3 regions of the Williamsia sp. Y853 genome follow, and region 2 is predicted to be linked to each of the others. Evidence: riboswitches for the same ligand, from Rfam matches in the RefSeq annotation. Region 2 holds a riboswitch; each other region holds the start of a gene.
What was found. A riboswitch is a leader RNA that binds a small molecule or an ion and turns the genes downstream of it on or off. The one in region 2 is predicted to bind S-adenosylmethionine.

Region 1: it holds a riboswitch for S-adenosylmethionine, as region 2 does, so the genes downstream of both, AC1TPF_RS15735 (LLM class flavin-dependent oxidoreductase) here and AC1TPF_RS21340 (ABC transporter substrate-binding protein) in region 2, are expected to answer to the same signal.
Region 3: it holds a riboswitch for S-adenosylmethionine, as region 2 does, so the genes downstream of both, AC1TPF_RS13005 (bifunctional o-acetylhomoserine/o-acetylserine sulfhydrylase) here and AC1TPF_RS21340 (ABC transporter substrate-binding protein) in region 2, are expected to answer to the same signal.

The regions. Positions count from the first base shown of each region.
Region 1 is NZ_JBXCJC010000002.1:810,160-814,533, forward strand. Features, by position in the region: gene AC1TPF_RS15730 (LLM class flavin-dependent oxidoreductase) at 1-686, opposite strand, end outside; gene AC1TPF_RS15735 (LLM class flavin-dependent oxidoreductase) at 771-1,838, opposite strand; SAM riboswitch class I at 1,871-1,965, opposite strand; gene AC1TPF_RS15740 (MarR family winged helix-turn-helix transcriptional regulator) at 2,472-2,936, opposite strand; gene AC1TPF_RS15745 (VOC family protein) at 3,072-3,584, shown strand; gene AC1TPF_RS15750 (pirin family protein) at 3,628-4,374, shown strand, end outside.
Region 2 is NZ_JBXCJC010000004.1:171,619-175,992, forward strand. Features, by position in the region: gene AC1TPF_RS21335 (ABC transporter permease) at 1-434, opposite strand, end outside; gene AC1TPF_RS21340 (ABC transporter substrate-binding protein) at 431-2,122, opposite strand; SAM riboswitch class IV at 2,236-2,353, opposite strand; SAM riboswitch class IV at 2,544-2,656, shown strand; gene AC1TPF_RS21345 (aminotransferase class V-fold PLP-dependent enzyme) at 2,744-3,943, shown strand; gene AC1TPF_RS21350 (PP2C family protein-serine/threonine phosphatase) at 3,940-4,374, opposite strand, start outside.
Region 3 is NZ_JBXCJC010000002.1:216,758-221,131, forward strand. Features, by position in the region: gene AC1TPF_RS12995 (NADP-dependent isocitrate dehydrogenase) at 1-264, opposite strand, end outside; gene AC1TPF_RS13000 (cutinase family protein) at 464-2,056, opposite strand; SAM riboswitch class IV at 2,255-2,364, shown strand; gene AC1TPF_RS13005 (bifunctional o-acetylhomoserine/o-acetylserine sulfhydrylase) at 2,421-3,737, shown strand; gene metX (homoserine O-acetyltransferase MetX) at 3,712-4,374, shown strand, end outside.

The DNA of each region.
Region 1 (4,374 bases), on a different contig from region 2:
GCGACCTGTAATCGCGGGCGCCCTTCACGACCTGCGGCCTTCGCAGACGCGGTGATCGACGCGATCTGCTCGGCCGTGTTTTCGAGGGGTTCACCCCACAGCGCGTAGATATCTGCCTCCGCGCCGCCGACCGCATAGGCCGCCGACGACGACCCGCCGAAGGAGATGTCGGGCCGAGGCTGCGCAACCGGGAAGACATCGGAGACGAAGTCGTTGAACCGGTAGTAGGTGCCGTTGTGGTCGAACGGTTCCCGGCTGGTCCACACCTTCTTGACGATCTGGATGTACTCCCGGGTGCGTTCGTACCGCTGGTCTTTCGACAGGAAGTCACCCTCCCGCTGCTGTTCGCTGTCGTTGCCGCCGGTGATGAAGTGCACCGTCACCCGTCCCGCGGAGATCTGGTCGAGTGTTGCGAAGGTTTTGGCGGCGAATGTCGGGTACGAGACATTGGGACGGTGTGCCAGCAGGATCTCGATGCGTTCGAGATTGCTCGCGATGTATGAGGCGGCCGCCGCAGGTTCAGGAGCACCGGCACCATAGGCGAACAGGATCCGGTCCCATCCGAAATCCTCGTGTGCACGAGCGAGTTTGAGCGTGTACTCCCTGTCGAAGGAGCCGGCGGTGGTACGAGGGTGGATCTCGGTGCCGTCATTCGTGGCAGCGATCCCCAGGAACTCTACTGGCATGTTTGTCCTTTTCGATGTGTCAGATGAAGTGCGCGAAGATGCGCCGACCGATACGCATCGACGGCGGGAGCCGGGTCGAAGCGGTCATGTCAGAGCCTCCAACGCGACGGGAGTGGAGATCGGGCGGCTCGGGATCTCACGTCTGAGCACCGGTGCGATCTCGGACTGGAAGAGTTCGAGCGAGTCGCGATGCTGGGAGTCTGTGAGGCCGCTGGCGTCAGCGTGCAGATGCATGACCTCATGACCGAACTTCTCGTGATATCGCAACACTTTGTCGATCACCTGCTGCGGGCTCCCGAGCAGAAGTGAGCTTCGTTCGATGGCGTCCTCGAGGGTCGGAAACACCAGCGGCAGACCGAATGACCCGATTCTCGCCAAGGTGGCGTCGAAGATCGGGCGGTATGTGTCGATCGCATCCTGCGAGTTCTTGGTGGCGTAGTACCCGGCCGATCCCGCACCCACGAGAGCATCCGCCGGATCGTGCCCGTATGCCGCCCACCGCGCTCGGTAGTGGTCGATCAATTCGGCATAGGGTTCGATCGGATTGGTGACGTTGGCCGAGAACAGCGGATCTCCGTAAAATGCTGCCAGATCGACTGATTCACGGCTGGTGGCGCTGCCGTGCCAGACGCGAATCTTCTTCTGCAGCGGGCGGGGCAGGGCCTCGGCGTCGGTCAACGACGGCCGGTACTTGCCCGTCCAGGTGACCGTGTCGTCCTCCCACAACCGTCGGAAGAGTTCGTAGCCTTCCCGGTTGCGCTCCCACTGGTCGGCCTCGGTGACGTGGAACAGCTTGGCCTGCGCGGCGCCGTTGCCCTTGCCGATCATCAGTTGCAGTCGGCCACCGGAGAGGTTGTCGAGGGTCGAGTAGTCCTCGAAGGCGCGAACCGGATCGAGCAGACTGAGCGTTGTCACCGCGGTGAACAGCGCGATGGTCGAAGTCCGTGCGGCGATGTTACTGAGCACAACCGGTGGCGACGAGGAGATGAACGGCCTCTCGTGCCGCTCGCCCACCCCGAAACCGTCGAAGCCCAATTCCTCTGCGAGAACCGCGTTGTCGATCACTTCTCGAAACCGCTCCGCCGGGGTCACGGTCTCGCCGGACAACGGGTGAGGCGTGTGGGTGATCAGACTGATCAACAGAAACTTCACCCGGACTCCTGAACTGACGGCATGGCACACAACCTTCATCGGTCCCGGCAGTAGCACCCGCACCCGCCGAGGCGGGGGGTTGCTGCGACGTCAGCGAGCCGGGTCTCTCAATCGCTCTTGATGATCCTTGTGCACAGTAAGCCGGTGCCCATAACGCGTCAAACGATGAATCAACTTGCCCGACAGACAGTGTGAGTCACGTTGGTCCCGCCATCAGGGATGTTCAGCCCTTTCCGGCGAACGGACCGATGGACTTTCTGAAGCATTGCCGCAGCACAACAGCCTCCAGGGCGATCCGGTCGGTGCGCGGTGATCGCAGGCCGTCCGGCACGACGCGTCATGACCACCCGCCGTGGAACGGTTAGATTCAGTCAGGTTCAAACCCCACGCCATCTTTTGATGGCCATCGGAATCGTGCGCCCAGGTCGCCGGACCCGCTATGGCTTGTTGCCCTCGTCTTCGATGATCCTGGGGGCTGCGACGCCAAACAGAACAAACGCGATCTCCCGATCTGCCATCAGCGAGGACCGGTCGGCGCCCGGGAGTACAAGAGGTTCGGCAAGATGCTTGTACCCGCAATGACTTTTCACCGCCACACCGCAGCCGGGATGACTTGTCGATCGAACCGGCCGTCTACTCGGGCGCCTGCAGCAGGTGTTCGCGTGTGTCGGCGAATGCTCGCCCCAACACGGCAACGTCGCGCGGACTGAGCAGGTCGAACATGTTTCGCCTGACCTCGGCGACATGTCCGGGGCTCGCCGACGCCAGCTTCTGCATCCCGGCGTCGGTCAATTCCGCCATCATGCCGCGTTTGTCGTCTTCGCATTCGACGCGAAGCACCCATCCGGCGTCGACCAGACGGCCGATTGCCCTGGTGGCGCCACTTCTCGTGGTCGTGATCGCATCAGCCAGATCCCGCATGCGCAGTCGGTGCTGCGGCGCCTCGGACAAGATGACCAGCAATTCGAAGTCGGTGAACGACAAACCCGCATCCCTGGCGAGCTGCTGATCGAGCGTCCGCAGCAGCAACCGGGTCGCATCCAGGTACGCGCGCCACGTCCGCTGCTCGTCCTCGCTGAGCCACTGTGTTGATTCCACGACTAGAGCATAGCCAAAGTAGTTGACAAGGCAACCAGTTGCGGTACGCTACCGAAGTAGTTGAGCACGCAACCATTTACCTCTGCCCACACGAAGCGCACACTGGATGAAGACCCCCGCACGGAAGGACCGGCCATGAGCACCGCCGACATCGACGAGAAGCGCCTGCAGGAATATGCGGGCAAGCGTGAGGCGATCCGCGCCGAACACCTGATACCCGCCGAATCCCGGCCGGCCTCCTCTGCTCGCGGTCTGCACCACACCGCACTGGTCAGCAGCGACGTCGAACGCACCGTTCGCTTCTACCAGGACCTACTCGAATTCCCGCTGACCGAACTCATCGAGAACCGCGACTATCCCGGCTCCTCGCACTTCTTCTTCGACATCGGCAACGGAAATCTCTTGGCGTTCTTCGACTTTCCCGGCCTGGATGTCGGTCCATACCAGGAAGTCCTCGGCGGGCTGCATCATGTCGCGATCAGTGTCGAGCCGCAGCGCTGGAAACATTTGCGCGACAAACTGATCGACGCGGGCGTCGAACTCATCGAACACAGCGAGGTGTCGCTGTACTTCCGCGACCCCGACGGGGCCCGCCTCGAACTCATCGCCGATCCACTCGGCGAGATGTACGGCTCTCACGTTCTCTAGACATGGCTTCTGGCGATAGCGCTCCACTCGAAAGGCCCTACCGATGACCACAGCAACACCTCCCACCCGCTTCGACGTCCGCCGTGCCGACAGTCGCTTCAAGACCAACGCGGGTTGGCTCGACTCCAAACACTCCTTCTCTTTCGGCCCCCACTACGACCCGGCCAACACCCACCACGGTGTCCTGATGGTCAACAACGACGACATCGTCCTGCCCCGACAAGGTTTCGACACTCATCCCCATCAGGACATGGAGATCGTCACCTGGGTTCTGCAGGGCTCCCTGGTCCACCAGGACTCGATGGGACACAACGGCGTCATCTACCCCGGTCTGGCGCAGCGAATGAGCGCCGGTACCGGGATCATGCATTCGGAGAAGAACGATGTCTGGCGCCAAGACACCGCCGACGCGACCCACGATCCCGTGCACTTCGTCCAGATGTGGGTTGTCCCTGATGAATCCGGTATCACGCCGGGCTACGAGCAACTGGAGATCGACCACGAATTGTTGTCCGGCGGGTTGGTTCCGGTGGCCTCGGGCATGCCGCAGTACGTCGACCATTCGGCGATCCGCATCAAAAACCGTTACGCCACCATGCATGTGGCGAGGATGTCCCCCGGGCAGCATCCCCTGACACTTCCCGACGCTCCCCTGCTGCACGTCTTCGTCCCGCGCGGCGACGTCGTGATGGAGGGTGTCGGCAACCTCGGCGACGGCGACGCGGTCCGCGTCCACGGCGATGGCGGGCAACAGCTGACCGCCACCTCCGATGCCGAGGTCATCGTGTGG
Region 2 (4,374 bases):
CATCCTGGCCGGTTGGCCGTGGCCAGCCCCACCACCAGTGCGACGACCAGCGCGAGGATCGCCGAGACGATCACCAATTGCAGTGTGGGCCAAATCTGTTGACCGATGGCCTCGGTGACTGGCATTCGCAGCGCGTAGGACCGTCCGAGGTCGCCGTGAAGCAGTCGCCACAGGTAATCGAAGTATTGGACGATCAACGGATCGTCGAGTTTGTAGTCGTTGATGATCTGCGCCCGGACCTCCGGGGACACCTGCGCGGTGCCGATGATCGCGTTGATCGGCTCACCTTTGCCGGAATGCAGGACGAGGAAGGTGGCAGTGATCGCGCCCCACAGCACCAGCAGCGACACCAGCAATCGGCTGGCGACCGCCCGACCGAGGGAGCGAGTGCGCGCCACCTCGGTCGGGCCTGCCACCGTGTCGATCACGGTCACTTGCTCACCCAGGCGTCGTAGAACGTCGGGTAGGCCTGCGGTTCGAACTTCACGCCTTGCAGGTTGTTACTGCGGCCGAGCACGTAGTTGAAGACGTAGACCGGGAACACTGCGGCGTCGTCGGCGATCTGCTGCTGGGCGCGAGCGTAGATCTCCGACTGCTTGGTCAGATCGGTTTCGCCAAGCGCTGCGATCAAGTCGGAATCAACAGCGGGATTGGAGTACTTGGCCACGTTTGTTCCGAAACTGTCCACCGGAATGTTCGACGAATGATCGAGCGTGCGAAGTGCATCCGGTGACGCCCGCTGCCAGCTGATGTCGAGGACGTCGTAGCCGTTGGTGAAAAGGGCGGTGTAGTAGTCGTCGATGGTGGTGTTCTTGATCTGGTAGTCGACACCGATCTTCTTGGCGGACGACTGCACCTGCTCGAGCAGGGTGTCGCGTTGTTCGCGAGCGTATTCCTTGAGGAAGGGATGCACGACGGTCAGACGCTTTCCGTCCTTGGTGCGGTAGCCGTCGCCGTCGCGTGCGGTCCAGCCGGCTTCGTCGAGAAGCTGATTGGCTTTGTCCTCGTCGTAGACGTACGCCGACTCACTGGCCTTGTTGTAGCCGACCGTGGCGGGGCTCAAGGTGTTCTTCGCGGGCTGGAAGACGCCGAAGTAGAGCTTGTCGACGATGGTGTCCCAGTCGATTCCGGCCCGGAAGGCTTCGCGGACCTTGATGTCGGAGAAGACGCCGGCCTGTGTGTTGGGGTAGTAGTTGTAGTTTCCGCCCGGAGCCTGGACCGTCTCGACGGAATAGCCGGGTGTGTCCTTGAGCGCGCTGACGTTGACCGGCGGGACGCTGGCAATCGCATCGACCTGATTGCTGGTCAAAGCGCCGTAGCGAGAGGAGTCTTCGGGGATCTCCTGGATGCTGATGGCTGCCAGGTGTGCCTTGCCGGAGTGGTCGGCGTTGCCCGGACCCCAGTTGTAGGCCTCGTTGCGGGTGTAGTCGATGCCCTTGTTCGGGGTGTAGCCGGCTTCACTGACAAACGGCCCGGTGCCGACGATCTTGCTGCACAGGGCATCTGTTCCCTGAGTCAGGGTGGAGGGGGCCTCGATGCCGAGGTATGCCGAGGCCGCGGAGGGAAGGAAGGCCGAATTCGGCTCGGAGAAGGTGACTTCCACGTGCGTCGGGTCGATGACGTTGGTGCCGGCGTAGGTGGCGATGGTGTTGGCCGCGAGTTGGGACTTGGTGTTGGGGTCGACGATGTGGTCGAGGTTGGCCTTGACTGCGTTGCCGTCGAACTTTTCTCCGTTGGAGAAGGTGACGTCGTCGCGGAGGGTGAAGGAGTAGGTGAGCTGGTCGGGGGACACGCTCCACTCGGTGGCGAGCCAGGGGTCGAGGCTGCCGTCGGTGTTGAGGGCGACAAGAGAGTCGAGGATCGGGCGGGAGAAGAAGCCGGCGACGTCGGCAGGGCTCTGATGGGGGTCGATGCAGCCGCCGGGACTGCTGTTGATGGCAAACCGAAGGGTGCCGCCGTCGACGGGATCACCGGTGGCCGTCGCGGAATTATTGCTGTCGCCGGAGCCACAGGCGCTGGCGACAAGTCCGACCGTGAGAGCCGTAAGAATCGTGGCCTTGCTCAGATGACCCGGTCCGGGATGCACCCGTCTCAATCGGCCGGCAGCAGGTGTTCGGGACATCGGTTTTCTCCTCGTGAATGCAATGGGCGTGGCAGGTGCTCAGGATTCGATCGCGTGGTGCGTTGAACAAGGTCATCAAGCTTCCGGAAATCTCTTCGGGCTCGCTTGCGTGAACCCCGCGCTTGCCCCATGCCGGTGAAGGCTGGGGCCGTGTCTGTCATCCAGGGCACCCCGCCGCGGTGGAGGGTTGCCGACCAGCAAGCTGGAACTTGGCGCTGATACTCGTTGACACAGGGCAGTTGTTGTCCACCAAGCGAATCCGGGCATCATGTGGGTATGCCCGGGCAGGGGATTTCAACTGTTGGACAGAACCATACTCACGCTCCTGCGGAAATCCGATGGATGCGCGGAGTTCCGATCGCCGAGAAGTTAAAGCACATGGGTATGGACGACGCCGTAAAAGTCTGTTAGCGTCGGCGTCGGTCACGAGTACCAGCGAATAGCCCCGGCTTGCTGGTCAGCAACCCTCCATCGCGGCGGGGTGCTCCGGGTGAAGACCTGGCCTGTTCGAACCCGAACAGGCAAGCGCGGACCCCCCACGTCCGAGTTCCGAACTGCTCCATCGGCAGGTTCGAAACTTGGTGCGTGCGGAATCCCTGACACCGGAAGCTGGTGTGAGATATGAGCACTGCAACACTGAATCGAACCCTGAATGCTCTTGCAGCGATAGAAGGTTCGGACACCCAGGCGCCATTGCGGGATGGCTCGACCACGCGATACGTCAACTTCGACTACGCGGCGAGTGCACCGGCGTTGTGCAGCGTGGTCGAGAGAATCACACAATTGCTTCCGACCTACTCGAGCGTGCATCGGGGCGCGGGCTACGCATCGCAGGTCACGACGCAGGCGTACGAGACCGCCCGTGAGCAGGTCGCGGACTTTGTCGGTGCCGGCGAGCAGCACTGCCTGATCTTTACGCGGAACACCACCGATTCGCTGAACCTCCTGGCCCGCTGTGTGCCGGGAAAGGTCGTCGTCCTCGATCTGGAACATCATTCAAATCTGTTGCCGTGGAGTGACGTTCACGTGGTCCGTGCCGCGAATACGCTGGCCGCGACGATCGTTCGCGTGGAGACCGCACTGATAGAGACCGGTGCGGCGTTGCTGGCGGTCACCGGTGCTTCCAACGTCACCGGCGAGATCTTGCCGATCGGTGAACTGGCAGATCTTGCGCACCGCAACGGCGCTCGGATCGCTGTCGACGGAGCGCAGTTGGTTCCGCACCGCAGGGTGGACATCACTGCAGGCGGCATCGACTACCTGGCCTTTTCAGGACACAAGACCTACGCGCCTTTCGGGGCCGGAGTGCTTGTCGGACTGCGGGATTGGCTGGATGCGGCCGACCCGTACCTCGCAGGCGGCGGTGCCGTACTCAATGTCACCGAGCAGGACGTGAAGTGGGCGCCCGCGCCTGCCCGTCATGAAGGCGGTTCGCCCAACGTCCTGGGTGCGGCTGCGCTCGCGGCGGCCTGCGTCGAGATCGAATCCCTCGGGGAGGCTGTTGTTTCCCATGAAACGTCACTCACCGACCGGTTGCGCAATGGTCTGGCGGAGATCCCGGGCGTGCATGCCCTGAAGATCTTCACCGACAGCACCGATGCCGTTGGCGTTGTCAGCTTTGTCGTCGACGGGCATCGGGCATCTGAGGTGGCAGCCCATCTCTCGGCCGAACACGGCATCGGGGTGCGCGATGGACGATTCTGCGCCCACCCGCTTCTGGACCGTCTGGGCCACGGCTCAGGGGCTGTACGCGCCAGCCTCGGCCTCGGTTCGACCTCCGAGGACGTCGACCTTCTGCTCGCCGCCCTCCGAACCCTCTAGACCCCGGGGTGGGGGACACTCAGTGCGATGAGCGCGGTGTCGTCTTCGAGCCCGGCACCGAAACTGTCGAGCAATGCCCGCACGTCCTCGATGATCTGGCCTGCGGACGTCGGCGTGTGTGCCGCGGCGAACTCGAGCAGCGCACCGTTGTCGTCGTACCGCTCGGGACCAGGTCCGGTCCGCGCCTCGGTGAGCCCGTCGGTGTAGAGCAGGAGGGTGTCGCCGGCATCGAGGTGGATCCGCTTCGAGACGAACTCAGGGTCGCGCAGGATGCCGACCAGTTGCCCACCTTCGGTGCTCACGTACTGCGCTTGACCGGCGGCGGTGAGCAGTAGGGCGGGTGGGTGCCCACCACTGGCGAGGTGGACGTCGAATCCGTTGTCGCGGCGGGTGAGCACACCGAAGATCACTGTGCAGAACCGTGGTTCGTC
Region 3 (4,374 bases), on a different contig from region 2:
CAGGCCGAACTCTTCGACACGAGCTTCGTCGGGGGTGATGGTGGCGCACTTCACGCCGACACCGTGTTTGAGGATGGCGTATGCCGAGTCGATGGTGACCTGGTCGTCGGTACGGTCACGTTCCTCGATGCCGAGGTCGTAATACTCCAGGTTCAGATCGAGGTACGGGTGGATCAGCTTCTCTTTGATGAACTGCCAGATGATCCGAGTCATCTCGTCGCCGTCCAGCTCTACGACCGTTCCTTCGACCTTGATCTTGCCCATATGGCTACGCGTCCTCCTCGACGATGTGTGCCCCGCTTTCGGACGCCGACTCGTGAGCTGGCGCGCCTGCACCCAAACATGTTCAACCTAGTCCGGCGGGCTGTTACCTCGCTCACCGGACAAAGTAAATATAACGGGCGTACTGCTTGCCAGCATACCCATCACCTGACGGGTCAGGGGCGTCAGCGCAGGGGCCGGATCACGAGGCGGTGGTGAGGTCCGCCGACATGTCAACGGCCATTGTCTCGGTCGCAGCAGGCGCTTCGACAGCAGGCAGATCAGGAGCGACCGGCTTCTGACCTGCCGTGGAATCAACGACGTCGGGGCCGTCGTCATCAGCACCCTGGTCCGCGTGGGAGGTTGCCGGACCGTTCCACACCGGTACGGAGGCGGGCACATCGGCTTCCGGCACAGCGGGATCCGACACAGCCGGCGGGGACACCTCGGGCGCCCGATGCCGACCAGGCCCCGGGATGACGTCGGCAGAGGCCTGCGGGCGATCAACGGACGACGCAGCGAGTGCCCTCCGAGAAGCACCGGCAAGGGCGGTGTCTGTGGCCGGGTCCCCCACGTCCGCCCTGCCCGCGGAGACCGCACCGAATGCCGCATCCGCCATGGCGCGCACCGTCGGTGCCGCGATGAACCCGAGATCCGGGTCACGGTGGTCGAGTACGGCATCGATCACCGCAACCCAGTCCCGAACGAAGTTCACCGGATATTTGACGATGCTGACCGCGCTCCCGAGAATCGCGGCCCACGCGGCCGGGTCACCGGACAGCGCGTCCCGGACCGTGTACAGGTCGGTCAGATACGCACCATGCCCGAGCTGCGGGAGCGCAGGCAGCAAGCCCATGATCGCGCGGGAGATCGGCCGGATGACCTCCGGTTCGGCATAGGGGAAATCCAGAATCACCGGGCGCAGCAGATTGGGCAGTCCGACCTGCGCCAGCACAGTGGTGAGTGAGGGATCGGCGGCGATGAAGATCACCGTGGCACCGTCGGGACCCTCGATGACGGTGATCCCGTCGGTGCCCACAGCCACCCCCGGGCCTGCCGTCATGATGTCGCCATAGTTGTGGTGCTTGACCCAGAAGCCCAGCAACGCGTCCAATGCCCCGATCGGATCTCGCCGCGGGTCGGGTATGTCACAGACCGGGTCACCATCGATGCAGACCGAATACACCGGCATGTCGCCGAAGTCGCCGTCGCGCGAACCATCGAGCATCGCACCCGGATACGCATTGATGAGGTTGACCTCGGCTCCGGCACCGTCGTTTGTGCCGCGTCGCCGAGGGTCGGAATAGAGCTCGCCCGACACTCCGACCGAGGTCACGCCGTCGGCCTTGCCTGCCGCGATGTCGGCCAGTACATCGCCTGCGATCCGGGCCCCCTGCGAATAGCCGGCGATGACGGCCGGGTTGCCCGGGCAGTTGGCCTGATAGGTCGCCACATCCTGGGTGAGCGCGGCTTGTCCGATGTCGATGTTCTCGTCGTAACTCTGTGCACCGAGTGGCCAGAAGGTCCCCGGATAGTCGACGCGTTTGATCACGTAGCCCCGGGCGCTGTAGCGGGTCTCCACCCCTATGGTGTGCAGGAAGTTCGGATCGTCGGTTCCGGCCACCACGAACACGACGCCGTCACCACAGTCGTACGCCTGCGCCTGGGCCGCGAGCCCTGGAGCACTCCCGAGGAAGGTCAACACGGGCAGCGCGACCGCAGCCGCTCCGGATGCCAGCGCCGCCACCCGTCGGCCGGCCGGTTTCGGAACAGCGCGATCAGGCTTCGTCCTCACACCCACAGCAGCCCCAGTTGTTTCGAATCACCGACGGCCTCAAGCATTTCGAGGCAGTTCACCAAAGTTACGGTGGACATTGACAATGGCCAATCGCATGAACGTAGTACAGGGGCATCCGGCTGGTGGCGAATCGCAGAATCTCCGTGCGCTGAACGCTTTTTTGAACAGGAACCGCGTGTTATATCCTTTTGGCCAGGTCCTGAGTGTCAGCGACAAGCCCCGGCTAGCTGACCGGCAACCCTCCAACCGCGGTGGGGTGCTCCGGGTGACGACCAGGTTGCGGTTCGCCGCGGCAAGCGCGGGGTCCGAAAGGTCGGACCCTCTAATTGGATGTCTACCGACCATGAAAGAGAAGTCCTACATGTCTGACACCGACGTCAATCCGGCTGACAACTGGAGCTTTGAAACCAAACAGGTCCATGTTGGCCAGAGCCCTGATTCGGCAACCTCTGCCCGTGCCCTGCCGATTTACCAGACAACGTCGTACACGTTCCGCGACACCGAGCACGCCGCCAACCTCTTCGGTCTGGCCGAGCCCGGCAACATCTACACGCGCATCATGAACCCCACCCAGGACGCCGTCGAGCAGCGAATCGCAGCCCTCGAAGGTGGCGTGGCGGCTCTGCTCGTCGCGTCGGGTCAGGCCGCCGAGACCTACTCGATCCTGAACATCGTCGAAAACGGCGGTCACGTGGTGTCGAGCCCGCGACTGTACGGCGGTACGTACAACCTCTTCCACTACACGCTGCCCAAGCTCGGAATCCAGGTCAGCTTCGTCGAAGATCCCGAAGACCTCGACAGCTGGCGCGCGGCCATCCAGCCCAACACCCGGGCGCTGTTCGGTGAGACGATCTCGAACCCGAACAACGAGATCCTCGATCTCCCCGGCATCTCCGCCGTCGCCCACGAGGCCGGCCTGCCATTGATCGTCGACAACACCGTCGCCACCCCGTACCTGATCAACCCGCTGGAGCACGGCGCCGACATCGTGGTGCATTCGGCCACGAAATACCTTGGTGGACATGGCACCGCGATCGGCGGCGTGATCGTCGACGGCGGCACCTTCGATTGGCGGGGCCAGCGTGACGGTGTAGACCTGTTCCCCGGATTCACCACCCCGGACCCGAGCTACCACGGTGCGATCTTTGCCGACCTCGGTGCTCCGGCCTACGCCCTCAAGGCCCGCGTGCAGTGGTTGCGCGACACCGGTGCCGCCATCTCGCCGTTCAACGCGTTCCTCATCGCCCAGGGCCTGGAAACACTCAGCCTGCGGATCGAACGCCACGTGTCGAACGCCCAGGCGGTGGCCAAGTACCTGGAAGAGCACCCGCAGGTGGAGTCGGTGGCCTACGCCGGACTCGAATCCTCGCGCTGGTACAAGCGAGGCCAGGAATTGGCTCCGCGCGGCCAGGGCGCGATCATCGGCTTCGAGATCGTCGGCGGCGTGGACGCGGGCAAGAAGTTCGTCGACGCACTGGTCCTGCACAGCCATGTCGCCAACATCGGTGATGTGCGCTCGCTGGTCATCCATCCCGCCTCGACCACCCACTCCCAGCTGATCGCTGAAGAGCAGCTGGCCGCAGGCGTGACCCCCGGCCTGGTCCGGTTGGCTGTCGGCATCGAGAACGTCGTCGACATCCTCGCCGACCTCGATGCAGGCTTCGCTGCGGCCAAGTGAGGTGAGTATCGACCCGCACACGCCACCACGAATCCATCCGGACTGGGAATCCCTGCCCGATGGGCAGCTGACCAGTGTGCCGGTCGGCCCGATTTCGCTGGACAACGGTGGACAGATCGAGAATGTGACCCTGGCGTTTCAGCGCTGGGGCACACTCTCGCCCACCCGCGACAACGTAGTTCTGGCTCTGCATGCCCTGACCGGCGACTCCCACGCAACCGGACCCGCCGGTCCCGATCAGCCCGCCCCCGGTTGGTGGGACGGGCTGATCGGTCCGGGCGCCGCAGTCGACACCGACGAGTGGTGTGTCGTCTCGGCGAATGTCCTCGGTGGATGCGGCGGTTCCACCGGCCCTGCATCACTGGATTCCGACGGGCAGGTGTGGGGTTCACGGTTCCCCAACATCACCGTGCTCGATCAGGTCCGCGCCGAGGTCGCATTGCTCGACGCGCTGCAGATCGATACCGTCGCAGCCGTCATCGGCGGCTCGATGGGTGGCGCCCGCGCGCTGGAATGGGTCATCGGTTACCCGGAGCGAGTGCGGAGCGGCTTGATCCTGGCCGTGGGCGCTCGCGCATCAGCCGACCAAATCGGTACGCAGACAACACAAATTGCGGCAATCAAGGCCGATGCCAAC